Regions from separate parts of the Arthrobacter sp. AOP29-A2-19 genome, predicted to be linked through region 1. Evidence: predicted binding sites of a transcription regulator. Region 1 holds the regulator's gene; the other holds the start of a gene.

The links. Region 1 encodes LexA, which represses DNA repair genes until DNA is damaged. Its sites were predicted from a motif close to TCGAACANNTGTTCGA; they were not measured.
Region 2: AC3ZJJ_RS10935 (HNH endonuclease signature motif containing protein) is a predicted target of LexA. The motif match lies at 5,614-5,629, and genes of this name have one in related genera.

The regions. Positions count from the first base shown of each region.
Region 1 covers NZ_CM176894.1:1,934,593-1,943,210, reverse strand. The annotation lists gene hflX (GTPase HflX) at 1-958, shown strand, start outside; gene AC3ZJJ_RS09000 (ATP-dependent DNA helicase) at 951-2,960, shown strand; gene lexA (transcriptional repressor LexA) at 3,020-3,742, opposite strand; gene AC3ZJJ_RS08990 (LysM peptidoglycan-binding domain-containing protein) at 4,031-4,492, shown strand; gene AC3ZJJ_RS08985 (histidinol-phosphate transaminase) at 4,582-5,703, shown strand; gene hisB (imidazoleglycerol-phosphate dehydratase HisB) at 5,770-6,390, shown strand; gene hisH (imidazole glycerol phosphate synthase subunit HisH) at 6,391-7,026, shown strand; gene AC3ZJJ_RS08970 (hypothetical protein) at 7,026-7,181, shown strand; gene priA (bifunctional 1-(5-phosphoribosyl)-5-((5-phosphoribosylamino)methylideneamino)imidazole-4-carboxamide isomerase/phosphoribosylanthranilate isomerase PriA) at 7,252-7,995, shown strand; gene AC3ZJJ_RS08960 (SseB family protein) at 8,016-8,618, shown strand, end outside.
Region 2 covers NZ_CM176894.1:2,362,015-2,370,632, forward strand. The annotation lists gene AC3ZJJ_RS10915 (intradiol ring-cleavage dioxygenase) at 1-805, opposite strand, end outside; gene AC3ZJJ_RS10920 (alpha/beta fold hydrolase) at 987-1,694, opposite strand; gene AC3ZJJ_RS10925 (NADPH-dependent FMN reductase) at 1,951-2,457, shown strand; gene AC3ZJJ_RS10930 (tectonin domain-containing protein) at 2,842-3,666, shown strand; gene AC3ZJJ_RS10935 (HNH endonuclease signature motif containing protein) at 4,002-5,600, opposite strand; gene AC3ZJJ_RS10940 (cupin domain-containing protein) at 5,833-6,201, opposite strand; gene AC3ZJJ_RS10945 (aspartate aminotransferase family protein) at 6,389-7,825, opposite strand; gene AC3ZJJ_RS10950 (CoA-acylating methylmalonate-semialdehyde dehydrogenase) at 7,836-8,618, opposite strand, start outside.

The sequences.
Region 1 (8,618 bases):
CATCTTCGCGCAGCACGCGCAGAGCCGCGAAGGCAAGGCGCAGGTTGAGTTGGCCCAGCTCGAGTACCTGCTCCCGAGGCTCCGCGGCTGGGGCGAGTCCATGTCCCGGCAGGCTGGCGGTCGCGTCGGCGCGGCGGGCGGCGGCATCGGTTCCCGTGGCCCCGGCGAGACCAAGATCGAGCTGGACCGGCGGCGCATCCGCACGCGCATGGCCAAGCTGCGCCGCGAGATCACCGCCATGAAGCCGGCGCGGGAAACCAAGCGGGCCAACAGGAAGCGCAACACCGTTCCGTCCGTGGCCATTGCGGGCTACACCAACGCCGGCAAGTCGTCGTTGCTGAACCGGCTGACCGACGCGGGCGTCCTGGTGGAAAACGCGCTGTTCGCCACCCTGGACCCCACCGTCCGCAAGACGGAGACCGCCGATGGGCTGGGCTACACGCTGGCCGACACCGTCGGGTTCGTCCGCTCGCTGCCGACGCAACTCATCGAGGCGTTCCGCTCCACGCTGGAGGAGGTCGCCGACTCGGACCTCATCCTGCACGTGGTCGACGCGTCGCACCCGGACCCGGAAGGCCAGATCCACGCCGTCCGGCAGGTCTTCACCGAGGTGGATGCGCAGAACGTCCCCGAGATCATCGTCCTCAACAAGGCCGACATCGCCGACCCCTTTATTGTGGAGCGAATCCGCCAGCGCGAGCCCCGCCACGTCGTCGTTTCGGCACGAACCGGGGACGGCATACCGGAACTGCTGCGCATGATCAGCGAGTCGATCCCTCGGCCGGACGTGCGTCTGGAGCTCCTTGTGCCCTACGAGCGCGGCGACGTCGTCAACCGCCTCCACGGCTCGGACGCGGAAATCCTGGAAACCGAGCACGTGGAGCACGGAACAAGGATGGTCGTCAAGGTCCGCGAGGGCCTGGCGGCCGAACTGGAGCAGTTCGCCGTCCATGGCTGAGGTCGACGACGTTCTTGGACTTCTCGATGCTGCCGTCGAGGGAATGGGCGGACAGAACCGACCCGGACAGCACCAAATGGCGCAGAAGGTGTGCGAATCCCTCGAATCCGGCAAGCACCTTCTGGTGCAGGCCGGGACGGGCACCGGCAAGTCGCTCGCCTACCTGGTTCCCGCGATCGCCCACGCCCTCGAGTCGGACAAGCCCGTCGTCGTCTCGACCGCGACCCTTGCGCTCCAGGCCCAGATCGTAGGCAGGGACGTGCCGCGGCTGCTGAAGCAGCTGGGGCCACACCTTCCTCGGCCGGTCGACGTCGCGCTCGCCAAGGGGCGCGGCAACTACGTCTGCAAGTACAAGCTGGGTGGCGGGTATCCCGACGAGGACGAGGGCGCGCTCTTCTCCCTCGGCGACGACGGCGCGGCGAGGCCGCTGACGGCCGGGGCCGGCCCCGGCAGCGCGTTGGGCCAGGAGGTCGTCCGCCTGCGCGAATGGGCCGAGGACACGGAGTCCGGCGACCGGGACGACCTGGTCCCGGGTGTGAGCGACCGCGCCTGGCGGCAGGTCTCGGTCACGGCCATGGATTGCCTGGGGGCACAGAAGTGCCCCATGGCGGAGGAGTGCTTCAGCGAACTGGCGCGCAAAAAGGCGGCGGACGCCGACATCGTCATCACCAACCACGCCATGCTCGCGGTCGCCGCCTTCGAGGGTCTGGCCGTGCTTCCCGAATTCGATACCGTCATCATCGACGAGGCCCACGAACTCCAGGACCGTGTAACGAGTTCGGTGACGCGCCCACTGTCCGTCGCCCTCGTTAGTGCCGCCGCCTCCGCCGCCCGGAAGCACTGCGCCGTCAGCGTGGAGGCCCTCAACCAGGCTGGCAGGGCGCTCCAGCGCAGCCTCGAGGGAGTCCCCACCGGGCTGATGCCCTCCGGGCTCAACGCGGAGCAGGCCGCCTCCGTGGCGCAAGTCAGGGAGGCCGCTCGCGTGGCCCTCTCCGACTCGAAGCCCGCGCCCAACGAGACGGTCGACGGGGGTCGGCAGATGGCCCGCTCGCAGCTGGTCTACCTCGTCGAGCAATGCGACCGCTTCGAGTCCGCCCAGGACTCGCGGGAGGTCCTGTGGGCGTCCCGCCCCGGTGCCTTCACGCCCGGCCAAGGGTTCGTTCAGCCGGACGAATCGACACCGGCAACGCTCAACGTCGCGCCGCTGTCCGTGGCGGGACGCCTGCGGGAGGGGCTTTTCGAGGGTCGTACCGTGGTCCTGACATCGGCAACGCTGGCCATCGGGGCGGCCTTCGAACCCGTGGCCGGCTCGCTGGGCCTCCTGGGCGACGGTGCGCCGACGTGGACGGGGGTCGACGTGGGGAGCCCGTTCGACTATCCGCGCCAGGGAATGCTGTACGTCGCCAAACACCTGCCCAAGCCCTCCCGCAACGTCTCGCCCGAGGCGCTCGCGGAACTGGGCGACCTGATCCGCGCGGCCGGAGGCGGAACGCTTGCCCTCTTCTCGTCCCGTCGGGCGGCGGAGGAGGCCGCCGAGGCCCTGCGACCGGTCCTCGAGCAGGAGATCCTCTGCCAGGGAGAGTCGGGGATGGCCTCCCTGGTCAAGCGGTTCGGCGAAGAACGGGACACGTGCCTGTTCGGCACCATGACCCTTTGGCAGGGCGTCGATGTCCCGGGGCCCGCCTGCCGCCTGGTCGTGATCGACCGCATTCCCTTCCCGCGCCCGGACGATCCCTTGTCCACGGCCCGGAGCCGGGACGTGGCGCGTCACGGGGGGAACGGATTTATGGCGGTCTCCGCGAGCCACGCGGCGGTCCGGCTGGCCCAGGGTGCGGGAAGGCTCATCCGGTCGACGGCGGACAAGGGAGTGGTGGCCGTGCTCGATTCCCGGCTGGCCACCGAGCGCTATGGGAGTTTCCTGCGCGCGTCGCTGCCGCCGATGTGGGCCACGACAGACAAGAAGACGGTGCTGGGCGCCCTGGAGCGGCTAGCCGGCTCCTAGGCAAGCGCCCAACGGGTCCCCGCCGCCGGTACGCCGGCGGGCAGGGCCCGCTCCCCGGGCTAGAGGGAACGCATCACCGAGACGACCTTGCCCATGATCGTGGCGTGGTCGCCGAGTATCGGTTCGTACTGGCGGTTCTGGGGGAGGAGCCACGTGTGCCCGTCCCGCTGGCGGAACGTCTTGACCGTCGCCTCGTCGTCCAGCAGGGCGGCCACGATGTCGCCGTTCTGGGCGTTCTGCTGGCGGCGCACAACGACCCAGTCTCCGTCGCAGATGGCAGCCTCCACCATCGAGTCGCCGCTGACCTTGAGCATAAACAGTTCCCCGTGGCCGACGAGCTGGCGCGGCAGCGGCATTACGTCCTCGATGGTCTGGTCGGCCAGGATGGGCCCGCCCGCGGCGATGCGCCCCACCAGCGGCACCATGGCGGTGTCCGCGGACGTGCTCAGCTCGGAAACGGGCATGCCGTTGATCGCGGTCAGGTCGGCCTCGCCCGAGGCCGACTCCGTTTTGGCCCCTTCGCTGAGCGTCAGCGGCATCAGGATCTCCATGGCCCTCGGCCGGCGAGGATCCCTGCGTATGTAGCCGAGCTTCTCGAGCTGCGCCAACTGGTGCGTGACACTGGAAAGGCTGGCCAGGCCCACCGTGTCGCCAATCTCGCGCATGGACGGGGGATACCCGTGCGAGGCCACGGCGCGCTGGATGGTTTCGAGGATTTTCTTCTGCCGGATGGTGAGGCTCTTCGGCGCCTTTTTCGGCGCCGGATTCTCCGCTGTGCTCATGCTGTACCCCATCCTCGTTGTCCCGTCGCTGCGGGAGAGTTGCGCATTCTGTCGGTGGCCGGTGGTGTAGTCGATCCCACTGGCGGCTTATCTCAACGCTAGTGGAACGGGTACCTCTTTCAAAGGTTTGTTCGAACGTGTCTCGACATTCATCGTCTAGGCATGCTAAAACTGGAGAAGTAAAATTCGAAGATGCGTTCGAATGAAAGTTTCGAAGCCAAGAACTTCGAACACGGACGGATTCGAACCCCCGCATGCTGGGGGCCGAAGCAATCAGAAAGGCACGTCATGGTTCAGATCGCGCTCCCCGCAACTGTTCGCCCCGCGGCACGCCCCCATAGCGCCGGCTCCGCCGCACGGTCCGCGGTGGCCGTCCCCCATCTCCGCATCGTCGGCGCGGACGCCGAGCCCTCGTCGGGGCACACCACCGACGTTCCACGGCGTGTGCACCTGACGCGCCGCGGCCGTTTCCTGCTGATCGGGCTTCCGGTCATGCTGGGGGCCACGGCCCTCCTGGTGTTGCTTGGCGTCTTCACCGCGCCCGCCATGGCAGCCGGAGCCGGTGCGGCATCGCCCGTCGACGCCGCGGCGGTGACCGTCGTGGAGGGCGAGACGCTCTGGGCGCTGGCAGCCGAATTCGCGCCGCACCGCGACCCGCGAGAGATCATCGCGGAGATCGTCGAACTGAACAACCTTTCCGGCCCAACGCTGGTTCCCGGTCAGGAACTGTTCGTCCCGTCCGGTCGGTAGGGCCGCGCCAGGAGCGCGCCGCGCCGGCGAATGTTACCCGTGGACCGACGCGATTGGGGCGCCGATCGGTGCCGCACTAGAATTGTCCGGTGAGTGATCAGCTTAAGCGCCTGGCCAGACTGCCGCTTCGGGACAACCTCAGGGGACTCGAGCCGTACGGTGCCCCGCAGCTTGACGTGCCGATCCTGCTCAACGTCAATGAGAACACCCATCCCGTGCCCCCCGAGGTCAGTGCCGCGATCGCGGCCGATGTCGCGGCCTGCGCCCCGGGGCTCAACCGGTACCCCGACCGCGAGTTCACCGAACTGCGGCAGCGCCTTGCCGACTATCTCGGGCACGGGCTGACGGCCGACCACGTTTGGGCCGCCAACGGATCCAACGAAGTGCTGCAACACATTCTCCAGGCGTTCGGCGGCCCAGGCCGCATCGCCATGGGCTTTCCTCCCACCTATTCGATGTACCCGCTGCTGGCCAGCGGGACCGACACCGCTTACGTCCGGGGTGTCCGTTCCGAGGACTTCGGCCTCTCGGCGGAGTCGGCCGCGGAACAGGTTGCCGCCAGCGGAGCGAACATCGTTTTCCTCTGCTCGCCGAACAATCCCACCGGGACCGCCCTGGGACTCGACGTGGTGGAGGCGGTCTACGAGGCCGGCGAGGCGAGCCAGGCCATCGTGATCGTCGACGAGGCGTACGCCGAGTTCGCCATGATCGGCACCCGCTCCGCACTGAACCTCCTGCCCGGACGCGACAGGCTGATCGTCTCCCGCACCATGAGCAAGGCCTTCGCGCTTGCGGGCGCACGGCTCGGCTACATGGCCGCCGTGCCGGAGATCGCCGACGCGCTGCGGCTCGTCAGGCTTCCATACCACCTCTCCGCCGTTACCCAGGCGACCGCCAACGCCGCGCTGAAGCACGTCGACGTGCTGCTGGCCACCGTAGAGGACATCAAGATGCAGCGCGACAGGATCGTCGACGAACTCAAGCGGCTGGGACTCTCGCCCGCCGCGAGCGACTCCAACTTCGTGTTCTTCGGTGGGATGGAGCACCCCGGCCGGATCTGGCAGGGGCTCCTGGACGCCGGCGTCCTGGTCAGGGATGTCGGGATCCCCGGCCACCTGCGTGTGACGGCGGGCACGGAGGCCGAAACCACCGCCTTCCTGAACCGGCTCGAGGAGCTGCTCGAGCCGGAACCGTCGGGGGCCCGCGGGTAGACTTGCCCTAGGTGGCGCCTGCCCTCCGGCGCGCCGCCCACCACCTTCCAGGCCTAAGGATCATCTATGTCTGCAGAATCGCCCAACGGCCGACGGGCCCGCATGGAGCGCAAGACCAGCGAGTCGTCGGTCCTCGTGGAGCTCAACCTCGACGGGACCGGCGTCGCGAACATCAGCACCTCGGTGCCGTTCTACGACCACATGCTGACCGCGCTGTCCAAGCACTCCCTGATCGACCTGACCGTCGAGGCCACGGGGGACACGCACATCGACGTCCACCACACGGTGGAGGACGTTGCCATCACCATCGGAGAGGCGTTGCGCACGGCGCTGGGCAACAAGGCGGGAATCCGCCGCTTCGGCGAGGCGACGGTGCCGCTGGACGAGGCGCTGGCGCACGCGGTGGTCGACATCTCCGGGCGCCCCTACCTGGTGCACTCGGGGGAGCCCGCCGGGCAGGAATACCACCTCATCGGCGGGCACTTCACCGGGTCCCTCACGCGCCACGTTTTCGAGTCGCTGACGCTCCACGCCCAGATCTGCCTCCACATGAGGGTGCTGGGCGGTAGGGATCCGCACCACATCGTGGAGGCCCAGTTCAAGGCGCTGGCCCGCGCGCTGCGGACCGCGGTCGAGCCCGACGCGCGCATCGGCAACGCCATCCCCTCCACGAAGGGCGCACTGTAGATGGCTGCGCCCAAGGTCACGGTCCTGGACTACGGTTCGGGGAACGTGCGATCGGCCGTTCGCGCGCTGGAACGGGTGGGGGCGTCGGTCACCCTGAGCGCCCGGCCCGAGGACGTCCTGGAGGCGGACGGCCTCCTGGTACCCGGCGTCGGCGCCTTTGCCGCGGTGATGAAGGCACTCGGCGACGTCGGCGCGGCGCGCTACATCGGACGCCGCATCGCTGGAAACCGTCCCGTGATGGGGATCTGCGTGGGACACCAGGTCTTCTTCGAGGAGGGTGTCGAGCACGGCGTCCGCACCAAGGGGCTGGGCGAGTGGCCCGGAACGGTTGAACTCCTTCCCGCGCCGATCGTCCCGCACATGGGCTGGAACACGGTCAAGGCCCCAGCCGGCACGCGCCTGTTCGCCGGCATTGAGGACGAGCGCTTCTATTTCGTGCACTCCTATGCCGTCCAGACGTGGGACTTCGAGGTCCTCCAGCCCGCCATGACGCCGCCGAAGGTCACGTGGTCGGAGCACGGCGCGCGCTTTATCGCCGGCGTGGAGAACGGCCCGCTGTCCGCGGTGCAGTTCCACCCGGAGAAGTCCGGCGACGCGGGGGCGCAACTCCTGGAGAACTGGCTCGGGACCCTCTGATGTGGAGCATCCTGCTGATGGCTCTGGCCGGCATCCTCGCGGGCGGGGCCATCTCGCTGCGGCAGCAGCGCGCACACGTCTCGTGGACCATCACCTGCTGGGTCCTCGCGGGCCTTTCACTCCTCGCGGCCTACGTCCTGACCTTCGCCGACTAGCGCGGCCCCGCCGCCTTGGCGGCGGGACCACCGCGCACCACATACACCCAACGAACCGAAAGTGCCGAACATGACCAACCACGACGTCCCCGTTCTCGAGCTCCTTCCCGCCGTCGACGTCGCCGACGGGCAGGCCGTGCGCCTTGTCCAGGGCGAGGCCGGCAGCGAGACGGGCTATGGCGATCCACTCGAGGCCGCCATGGCGTGGCAGAACGACGGCGCGGAGTGGGTCCACCTCGTGGACCTGGACGCCGCCTTCGGCCGGGGCAACAACACGGAGGTGCTGCGCAGGGTCGCCGACGAGCTCTCGATCAAGGTGGAGCTTTCTGGCGGCATCCGCGACGACGAGTCCCTGGACCGCGCACTCGAGTTCGGCGCGGCGCGCGTCAACCTCGGCACCGCCGCGTTGGAGAATCCGGAGTGGACAGCACGGGCCATCGAGCGCCACGGAGACAAGATCGCCGTCGGGCTCGACGTGCGCGGAACGACGCTCGCTGCCCGCGGCTGGACCAAGGAGGGCGGCGACCTTTGGGAGGTTCTCGCCCGCCTTGAGGATGCCGGCTGCGCCCGCTACGTCGTCACGGACGTCACCAAGGACGGCACGCTGCGCGGGCCGAACGTCGAGCTTTTGCGTCAGATGTGCGAGCGCACCGACAAGCCCGTCGTTGCCTCGGGCGGCATCTCAAGCCTCGAGGACCTGCGCGTCCTGCGCGAGCTTGTTCCGCAGGGCGTGGAGGGAGCCATCGTCGGCAAGGCGCTCTACGCGGGCAAGTTCACCCTGCCCGAGGCCCTCGACGTGGCTGGCCGACGCTGAGCGGCGGACTCCGGCACCCCGTGGGAGCGCACGATGGTCCCGCCGCCGGGGATGTGCCGTCGGCTTCCCGGCATCTGCCCGGACACATAGCCGCCGCTCTCGACCGCGCCGGCGGGGCCGCCGATTCGGCCGGACGCCCGTGGGCGGGCCGCGACCTGTCCGGCGAGGGCAACCCGCTGCACCACTTCGACGACGACGACGGTTCCGCGGACGCGGGCTACGAGGCGGCGATCGCGGGACTTCTGGCGGGCGCCGCCGCAGAGGAGGACGTGCACGCCGCCCTGGCGACGGCGCGGGTGTTCATCCCCGTGGTGGCGACTCTGGCCGACGGCGGCGCCGGCGCGCACGGCGTCGTGGAGGACAAGGAGGCCGACATGGCTCTGGTCACCATCACGGCCCCCGACGGGCGGACGGCCCTCCCGGTGTTCACAACCGTCCAGCGCCTCCAGGCCTGGCATCCCGAAGCCCGGCCGGTCGCGGTCCATGCCCCTCGGGCGGCCCTCTCGGCAGTCGCCGAGGGCGCGCATCTTCTGGTCGTGGATCCGGGCGCGCGCGTTACGTTCGTGCTGCGACGGCCCGCCGTCTGGTCCCTGGCCCGCCAAGAGCCTTGGCTGCCGAGCTAC
Region 2 (8,618 bases), 430 kb from region 1:
CGAGCTGGCTGGCGCCGGCGTCGTCCCCGAACACGTTGTCGGAGGCGAGGGTGACTCCTGACAGGTTGCCGACCGACGACTCGTAGCCGGTGGTGGCGTAGACGTCGTCGCACGCGTCCTGCGGGATGGCGACCTGGGAGGTGGCGATCGCGTTGGCGGAGTCGGAGGTAGAGTCGCGGTCCGGGTAGACCTCGAAGTGGATGTGTGGCCAGCGGCCCGAGTAGCAGGCCGGGAAAATGCTGGTGAAGCTCACCTTCCCGTCGTCGTCCGCGATCTGGACGCCGCGCAGGTAGTTCTCCGACTCGATTCCGGAGGAGTACATGGAGTAGGCGCCGGCGCGGTCGCAGTGCCATACGTAGACCGCGACGCCGGCGAAAGGGACGCCGCCGTTGGCCAGGTCCGTGATGGTCAGGTCGAGGGTCATGGGGATCCCCTCGGCCGTGGTGGTGGAGTCGCCGAAGCTGGAGCGGATGTCGCTGCGCTCGATGCCGCTCGCCTCCAGCACGTCTGGCCCGTTGGAGCCGTCGCCGGGGTACGGGCCGGCCGTCTCGTCCGGGATCTCGCCGGTGGACGTTCCGGCGGAGGAGGACGACGACGAGGCTGTCCCGGATTGCGCCCCGCAGGCGGCGAGGCCGAAGGCGACCGCGCCGAGGCCCAAGGCCTGAAGCACGTTGCGGCGTCGGAACAGGGTCTCGACATCGAAGCCGAGGCCCTGGTCCTCGATGTCCTCGTTCGGGCGGGGCAGGCGGCGGTTGCGGACGCGGGCCATCGGGTCCGCGGGAGTGTTTGGCTGTCCGTTCGTCAAGGCAGTCTCCTGGTTCGGGGGCGGGAACACGCTGCGGTGTTCGATTTCCACGAGCCTATGAGTGCATGCTGTGGCGAAACTGTGGCGAGCTTGGCCGCGGGCTATGGGGCGGTCGGGCCGGCTCACCGACCCTGACGACACGTCCCTCCCCTGATGGACCGCAGTGCCGCGGACAGGCGCCTCAGGAGGTCCGTTCGACGGCGGCGAGAATCGCGTCACCGAGGTCTCCGGGGCGGGTGAACTGCGGCCAGTGCCCGGTCGGCAGGTCCACCATCTCGAAGTCCTTGATGCGCTTGAGTTCGGCGGGGTACGGGTGGTCCCGGTCCATAAAGCCCTGCAGCATCTCGGAGGGGAATTCGCACGTGATGACCGTGGCGGGCACATCGTAGCGGCGTTCGTCGCCCAGCTGCTGCTTGTCCTGGGCGACGCCCCGCGGCTCGGGCACGGCGCGTGCGCGGAACGACTCCTTGAGTTGCTCCGTCAGCCCGTCGAGGTCCTCGTCCTCGAACACGTCCCACGCGGGGAACGGCACCTGGTCGCCCTCGGCGGGAAGCTCGTCGTTGATGACGCCGCCCTCCCCCAGCGGGACACTGTCCACGTACACGGCCCGCGCCACACGGTCCGGGCGGGCGTCCACAACACCGTGGATGATGGCCCCGCCACCGGAATGGCCGACCAGCACCACGGGGCCGTCGTCGAGCCCATCGACCACGGCCGTCACCGCGTCGATGTGCTCGCGGAGTCCGATGCCGGCGCGTGGCGAGTCGGCCGACTCCTTGCCGGGCAGCGTGAGCGGGTGGACGCGGTGTCCCGCCTCTTCAAGGGGTGGCGTCACCTCCGACCACGACGAGGCGTCCAACCAAAAACCGGGTACAAGAATGATGTCCATGGGGCAGACGATACCCAGTGCCGGGCTGGCTGGGGAAGATGCAAGGCGGACTGCCGTGGGAACGCACGGCAGGGAGGACCTCGCGGAGCCGGAGCGATCCGAAGATTGCCGTGGACCGACGGCTAAACAGTCCGCCGCGGGGAGCCACACTCCGTAACGGCTATGGTTCCGGTCCGGGACGCGGCGATCATGGAAGCGGCGCCCGACCTGTCCGCGGCAGCCACGACAGTTTACCCAAGCCACCGGAGGCCGACCCGTGAAGACCGTTGTTGTCGCAGGCAACCCGAAGCCGAACTCCCGCACGCTCGACGCCGGCCTGCGGCTGGCCGGTCTGCTGGGCGGAACGGATCCCGGCGTCGTTGACGTCATCACGCTTGGCCCGGCCCTGCTCGGCTGGGGCGACGAGGCCGTGAAGTCGGCCGTCGACCTGGTCTCCGGTGCGGACCTCGCGGTGTTCGCGTCCCCTACGTTCAAGGCGACCTACACGGGGGTCCTCAAGTTGTTCCTGGACCAGTTCGCAACCGGAGACGGCCTTCGGGGCGTCACGGCCGTTCCGCTGATGCTGGGGGCCGGCCCCGCGCACGCCCTGGCTCCCGATGTGTTCCTCAAGCCGGTGCTGGTGGAGCTCGGCGCGGCCTGCCCGGCGCCGGGCCTGTACCAGATCGACCGGACCTACGCCGAGGACGGATCGGCGGAAGCCTATGCCGGGCGCTGGGCTCCGGTGGTCGCTGCCAGCGCGGCTCAGGGCCGGATCGGGCGGTAGCACGCCGCGCATCTTCGCCTCCGAATCCGGCAAGGGTCCCAGGTAACAACAATTTGGCCCGGCTCTTGGGCTCCCCACCTTCGTGCCCGCGCCCCCTCTGGGGTTACCGTGGTCGCACATTCCGCACCTCGTGATGGACCTTGTCCTGCCTTCGTTGCGGCATGGCCGGGACCGTCCGTCGCTGCGTGACGCGGACCGGGGATGAGGGAGGTGGTCGATCCTCAAGCGAACGAATCGGAAACCAATCGTCGATGCGCTGGGCAACGGGAGCGGCGCACGTCCACGGCCAAAACCAGGGGCCGCAGGGCCGTGCCATCAAGGGCCGGATATCCAAGCTCCGCTCGCCATCCTCGCTGCCCGGTTTAAGGTGAAGGAACAACTGAAATGCTGAATAGGATTGTCGATGGCCCGGCTTCCGCCGAGGCCGATCCGCAGGCTGCGGGCCGGGTGTTGGTCAGCCGGCGCGCCGCGCTCCTCGGGGGCGCCGGTCTGCTCGCCGCCACGGTGGCAGCCACTGCCGGAACGCCCGCCGTGGCCGCAGTGCCCGAGCCGGTGAGCGATCTGCGAGTGTCTCCGTGGGAGCGCGTTCCCGGGGCGCTCAAGCACGTTTCCGTTGGGTACAACGGATCGGTGTGGGGCGTGAATGACAGCGACTACATCTATCGCCGCAAAGGTGGAGAGTGGGTTCGCGAGGATGGACGCCTGAAGCAGATCTCGGTGGGCAGCGGCTCGCACATCTGGGGCGTGAACAAGGATGGCCAGATCTACCGCCGCCGAAACAACGAATGGCAACGAGTGGCCGGATCGCTCAAGTACGTTTCCGTCGGCTACGACGGTTCCGTGTGGGGCGTCAACGACGACGACCGCATCTACCGTTGGGACGGCGACTCGTGGGTCCGGGTCGCGGGGTCGCTCAAGCAGGTCTCCGTCTCCAGTGGCTCTTTGGTTTGGGGCGTTAATGAGGACGACGAGATCTATCGCCGCTCGGGTGGCGCCTGGCAACGCATCCCGGGATCGCTCAAGCACGTCTCCATCGCCTACGACGGGACCGTGTGGGGCGTCAACGACGACGACCACATTTATCGGCGTGTGGCCGGGACGTGGCGGCGGGTGGAAGGCCGTTTGGCGCAACTCTCGGTGCGCAACGGCGGAACCAATCCGCGGGTTTGGGGCGTCAACGCCAGCGATCAGATCTATCGCCTGAGGTAGGCGCCGGCCCCACCATGAGGGGCCGGTCCAACAGGCAGCAGGCAGTAAGCGGCGGGACGCCGGTCCGTTCGGATCGGCGTCCGTCCGTGTTCTGGCCCGTTTCCTTTCCCATGCGCCGGCCGCGGCACGGCCGGGTGAAGGATTGGCGTGTGTGTCCGGGAACGCCAGGCCACGGTAGCGGCAGGGCCTTGCCCGGCATGGATGCCGGGCCGGATGCACCCGGGCTAAGGGAAGGCCAGGGCGGGCTCTGGGTAAGGGCCGGGAGCGGCCAGGCTCTGGGTGAGGGCCGGGAGCGGCCAGGCTCTGGGTGAGGGGCGTGCCGGGGCGCGTCCGGGTTAGCAGGGGGCGGGGCTGGGTTCGGGGTGGAAGTAGGTGTTGCGCAGCGGGCGCCGTGACGGGTCCGCGTGGGCCGGCGGGATCCAGTACGGGACCCCGCGGATCACCTCGATCTCCCAGTCCCCGGCGTGCGCGAGGTGGTGGTGGAACGCGCAAGCGAGCGCCCCGTTGTCGATGTCGGTCGGCCCGCCGCGGGACCACCACCACACGTGGTGGGCCTCGCACCCGTCGGCCGGGGCCGCGCACCCGGGCGCGGTGCAGCCGCGGTCCCGGGCGTAGAGGATCCGGCGCTGGTCCTCGGTGAACAGCCGCTCGGCGCGCCCGGCGTCGAGCACCTGCCCGTCCCCGCCGAGGACGACCGGGATCAGGTCCGCGTCGCACGCGATCCGGCGGACGTGCCGCGGGTGGATGGTCCCGCCGTGCACGGCCTCGGAACGCCGCGCTCCGGACGGCCCGGCCCCGGAGGGCCCGGCCGCGGTGGGGGCGAGCTGGTCCAGGAGGGTCTGGTGGTCGATGGTGACCATGACCTGGGGGCGGTTCCCGCCGTTGCGGGGCAGCCGGTTCGTGGACAGGGCGACGCCGAGCGCGCCGACGAGCCCGTCGAGGAGCTTCTGCGCCCTCGTCCGCGGGTCCATGGGGGCCGGGACCGCCTCCCCGTCAAGGGTCATCGCGGACAGGCTCGTGTCCGGCGCCGCGGCGAAGGTCGCCCGCGCGGCCACCCACGGGACTCCGCCCGCCGGCGGGGAAACCGGCGACGCGCCCGCCGGCGCCATCGCGTTGAGGTCTCGCCCGGTTCCGGGGCAGGCGGCGCCGGATGCGGCGGGGTCGGGGCGGGGGCCGGTGCGGGGGTTCGCGGCCGGGGAGACGGCGGCGAGGAGCCGCTCGGCCTGGGCGTCGTCCATGAACAGCCGGAACGCGCGCAGCCCGAACCGGCGCCCGCAGTCGAAGAGCCCCTGGAGCTGGGTTTTGGTCTCCTCGGAGGGCTCGCGCCCGTCCTGGTCCAGGCGCAGCTCCCAGACCTCGGCGACCTTGCGCACGGTCTCCGGTCCGGCCTGCCCGGCGGTGGCGACGAGGTTCGCTTCCATGGCCTCGAGTTCGCGGTGGCCCCCGCCGGGCAGCTGCCGGGCGGCCGGGCGGACCCGGTCCAGCGCCCGGACCAGCAGCGCGGCCGTGCCCAGCGACAGGGTTCCGGCGTCGAGGGCCGCGGCCGCCGCGCGGTGGCGGGGCGCGACGGGCTCCCCGGTCAGGGACCGGGCGGGCAGGACCGCGGTGGCGACCTCGAGCCGGGTGCGGGCCTCGGCCCGTCCGATCCGCAGGGTCCGGGCGAGGTAGTCGGCCGTGGACCGGTACTCCGGGCGCCGCGGCCCGGCGCCGGGGGCGCCGATCAGGGCGATGCCCGCCCGGTCCGCGGCCTGGGCCGCGACGAGCTGGGCGCGCTGGACCTCGTGGTGCAGGTCCTCGATCGTCGGGAGCAGCGCGGCGAGCTCGTCCCGGTTGTCGGGGCGGGCGAGGAGCTCGTCGATCCCGGCGCGGACCAGCGCCCGCAGGGACCGGAAGTCCGGTCCCTGGGTCGTGTGGTCTGGCGTCGGGGAGTCCATACCCCCAGTCTTATCGAACGTGTGTTCGAGTACGCGGCCGGAACCGGGATGGTGGACGAACGACAGCTTGCGAGGCATGTGGAGGACAAGTCGCCCGCGCCAAGCGGCACGCACACACCCGATCCGGCGTCGTCCGCACCCGCACGCCGGCAAAAATGGCACAACAACACGCGCCCGCCGGCACGATCCGCGCCCCCACGCACCCCGCCGGCGGACCCTCCCACGGCGCCCGTCAGCCGGAACGCTTCGCGTAGTCGGCGTACCCCTGCCAATCCAGGATCACGCACTGCTCGTCGCCGACAACCCACGCGTCGTGCCCAGGCGCGACCTCCATGTAGTCGCTCGGGCCGAACTCCTGCTCCTCGCCGTCGTCCATCACGATCTTGATTCGGCCCGCCAGCACCACGCCCCGGTGCGCCGCTTCGCAGCTCTCGGTCTGGGCGATCGGCTTGACGTGCTTGGACCACTGCCAGCCCGGCTCGAAGACCGCCCTGCCGACGCCCCCGGAGTCCACGTTGATCAGGTCCAGCTTGCCCTTGCCGTCCTCGAACGGGCGGGTTTCCTCCGGTTCGTCCAAACTCTTGCGGATCATTCCAGCCATGATGGGCTCCTTAGTAGAGGCGTGAACACCGCGAGTATCGGCGCGCCCCCGGGAATCGTCAACGGCGGCGAGGCCCACAGTTTGGCGCCGGATTTAGGTCCGCCCCACAGTCGCCACCCCGCAGAAACGCGAGGAGGCCCCCGGCCAAGGCCGGGAGCCTCCCAACGGTCCCTCCAGAGGGCACCAGCTACACCGCGTACGCGTCGACAACCTCCAGCGCGGCGTCGATGATGTCCAGCCCGCGCCGGACGTCCTCCTCCGAGATGTTCAGCGGCGGCACCACGTGGACCCGGTTGAAGTTCGCGAACGGCAGCAGCCCCGCCGACTTCAGAGCGGCCACCAGCTCATTCATCTCCGGCGAGGACCCGCCGTAGGCGGCCATCGGCTCGCGGGTCTGCCGGTCCTTGACCAGCTCGATCGCCCAGAACGCCCCCAGCCCGCGGACCTCGCCCACGGACGGGTGCTTGGCGGCGATCTCCCGCAGCCGCGGCCCGATCACGTTCTCCCCCAGCCACGCGGCGTGCTCCACCATGCCCTCGTCGCGCATCGCACCGATCGTCGCGACCGCGGCCGCGCACGCCAGCGGGTGCCCCGAGTACGTCAGCCCGCCCGGGTACGCGCGCTCCGCGAACGTCTGGTGGATCGCCTCGGAGATCGCCACGCCGCCCAGCGGCACGTACCCGGAGTTCACGCCCTTGGCGAAGGTGATGAGGTCCGGAACGACGTCGAAGTGCTCCACCGCGAACCACTTGCCGGTCCGCCCGAACCCGGCCATGACCTCGTCCGCGATGTACATGATGCCGTGCCTGCGGGTCAGCTCGCGCACGCCCTCGAGGTAGCCGGCCGGCGGGACGTAGATCCCGGCGGTTCCCGGCACGGTCTCCAGGATCAAGGCCGCGATGTTCTGCGCCCCCTCCAGTACGATCATGTCCTCCAGGTGCCGCAGCGCCCGCTCGGTCTCCTCCGCCTCCGACGTCGCGGAGAAGTAGGAGCGGTACGGGTACGCCGGCATAAAGTGCACGACGCCGGAGTCCGAGTAGTCGTTCGGCACGCGCCGCGGATCCCCGGTGACGTTGACCGCAAGCTGCGTTCCGCCGTGGTAGCTGCGGTACGCGGCCAGGACCTTCTTGCGCCCGGTGTGCAGCCGCGCCATGCGGATTGCGTGCTCGACGGCGTCGGCCCCGCCGTTGGTGAAGAACACGTGGTTCAGGTCCCCGGGCGTGAGCTCGGCGATCAGCCGCGCGGCCTCCGACCGGGCGTCGTTGACGTGCTGCGGCGCGATCGTGCACAGCTTCCCGGCCTGCTCCTGGATCGCGGCGACGACCCTTGGGTGCTGGTGCCCGATGTTCGTGTTGACCAGCTGGCTGGAGAAGTCCAGCAGCTTGCGGCCCTCGCCGTCCCAGACGTGCGATCCCTCGGCGCGCAGCACGGTCATCGGCCGCAGCGTGGCCTGGGCGGACCAGGAGTGGAACACGTGCGCCCGGTCCAGCTCGTAGGCGCGGCGCCCCGCCTCGATCTCCGCGTCGCTGATCGCGACGGCTCCGGGCTCGACGGCTCCGGGCTCGACGGCGCGGATCTCCTCCACGCCGGCATCCGCGCCGGCGGCGGTGATGGTTTCGGTCATGGCCGCGTCCTTAGGCGTTGGTCGGGAAGCCGAGGTTGAGGCCGCCGTGGCTCGGATCGAGCCAGCGGGTGGTGACGACCTTGCCGCGGGTGAAGAAGTGCACGCCCTCGGTGCCGTGCGCGTGGGTGTCGCCGAAGAGCGAATTCTTCCAGCCGCCGAAGGAGTAGTAGGCCATCGGGACCGGAATCGGCACGTTGATGCCGACCATGCCCACCTGGATCTCGTTCTCGAAGCGGCGGGCGGCCCCGCCGTCGTTCGTGAAGATCGCCGTCCCGTTGCCGTACGGGTTGGCGTTGATCAGCGCGACGCCCTCGTCGTAGGAGGGGACGCGGACCACGGAGAGGACCGGGCCGAAAATTTCGTCCGTGTAGATGGACATGTCCGGCGTGACGTTGTCGAACAGGGTGGGGTTGAGGAAGAAGCCGTCGCCCTCGGCGTCCGGGTCCACGGTGCGGCCGTCGAGCACCAGGGTGGCGCCGGACTCCTCGCCGGCGTCGATGTAGCCGGCGACCTTGTCCCGGTGCGCGGACGTGACCAGCGGGCCCATGTCGCAGCCGCGGGTGCCGTCGCCGATGCGCAGCGTGCGGGTGCGCTCGGCGATCTTGGCGACCAGCTCGTCGGCGATGGAGTCGACTGCGGCGATCGCGGAGATGGCCATGCAGCGCTCGCCCGCGGCGCCGAATCCGGCGTTCACCGCGGCGTCCGCGGCGAGGTCCAGGTCGGCGTCGGGCAGGACCAGCATGTGGTTCTTCGCGCCGCCGAGGGCCTGGACGCGCTTACCGTTCGCGGTGCC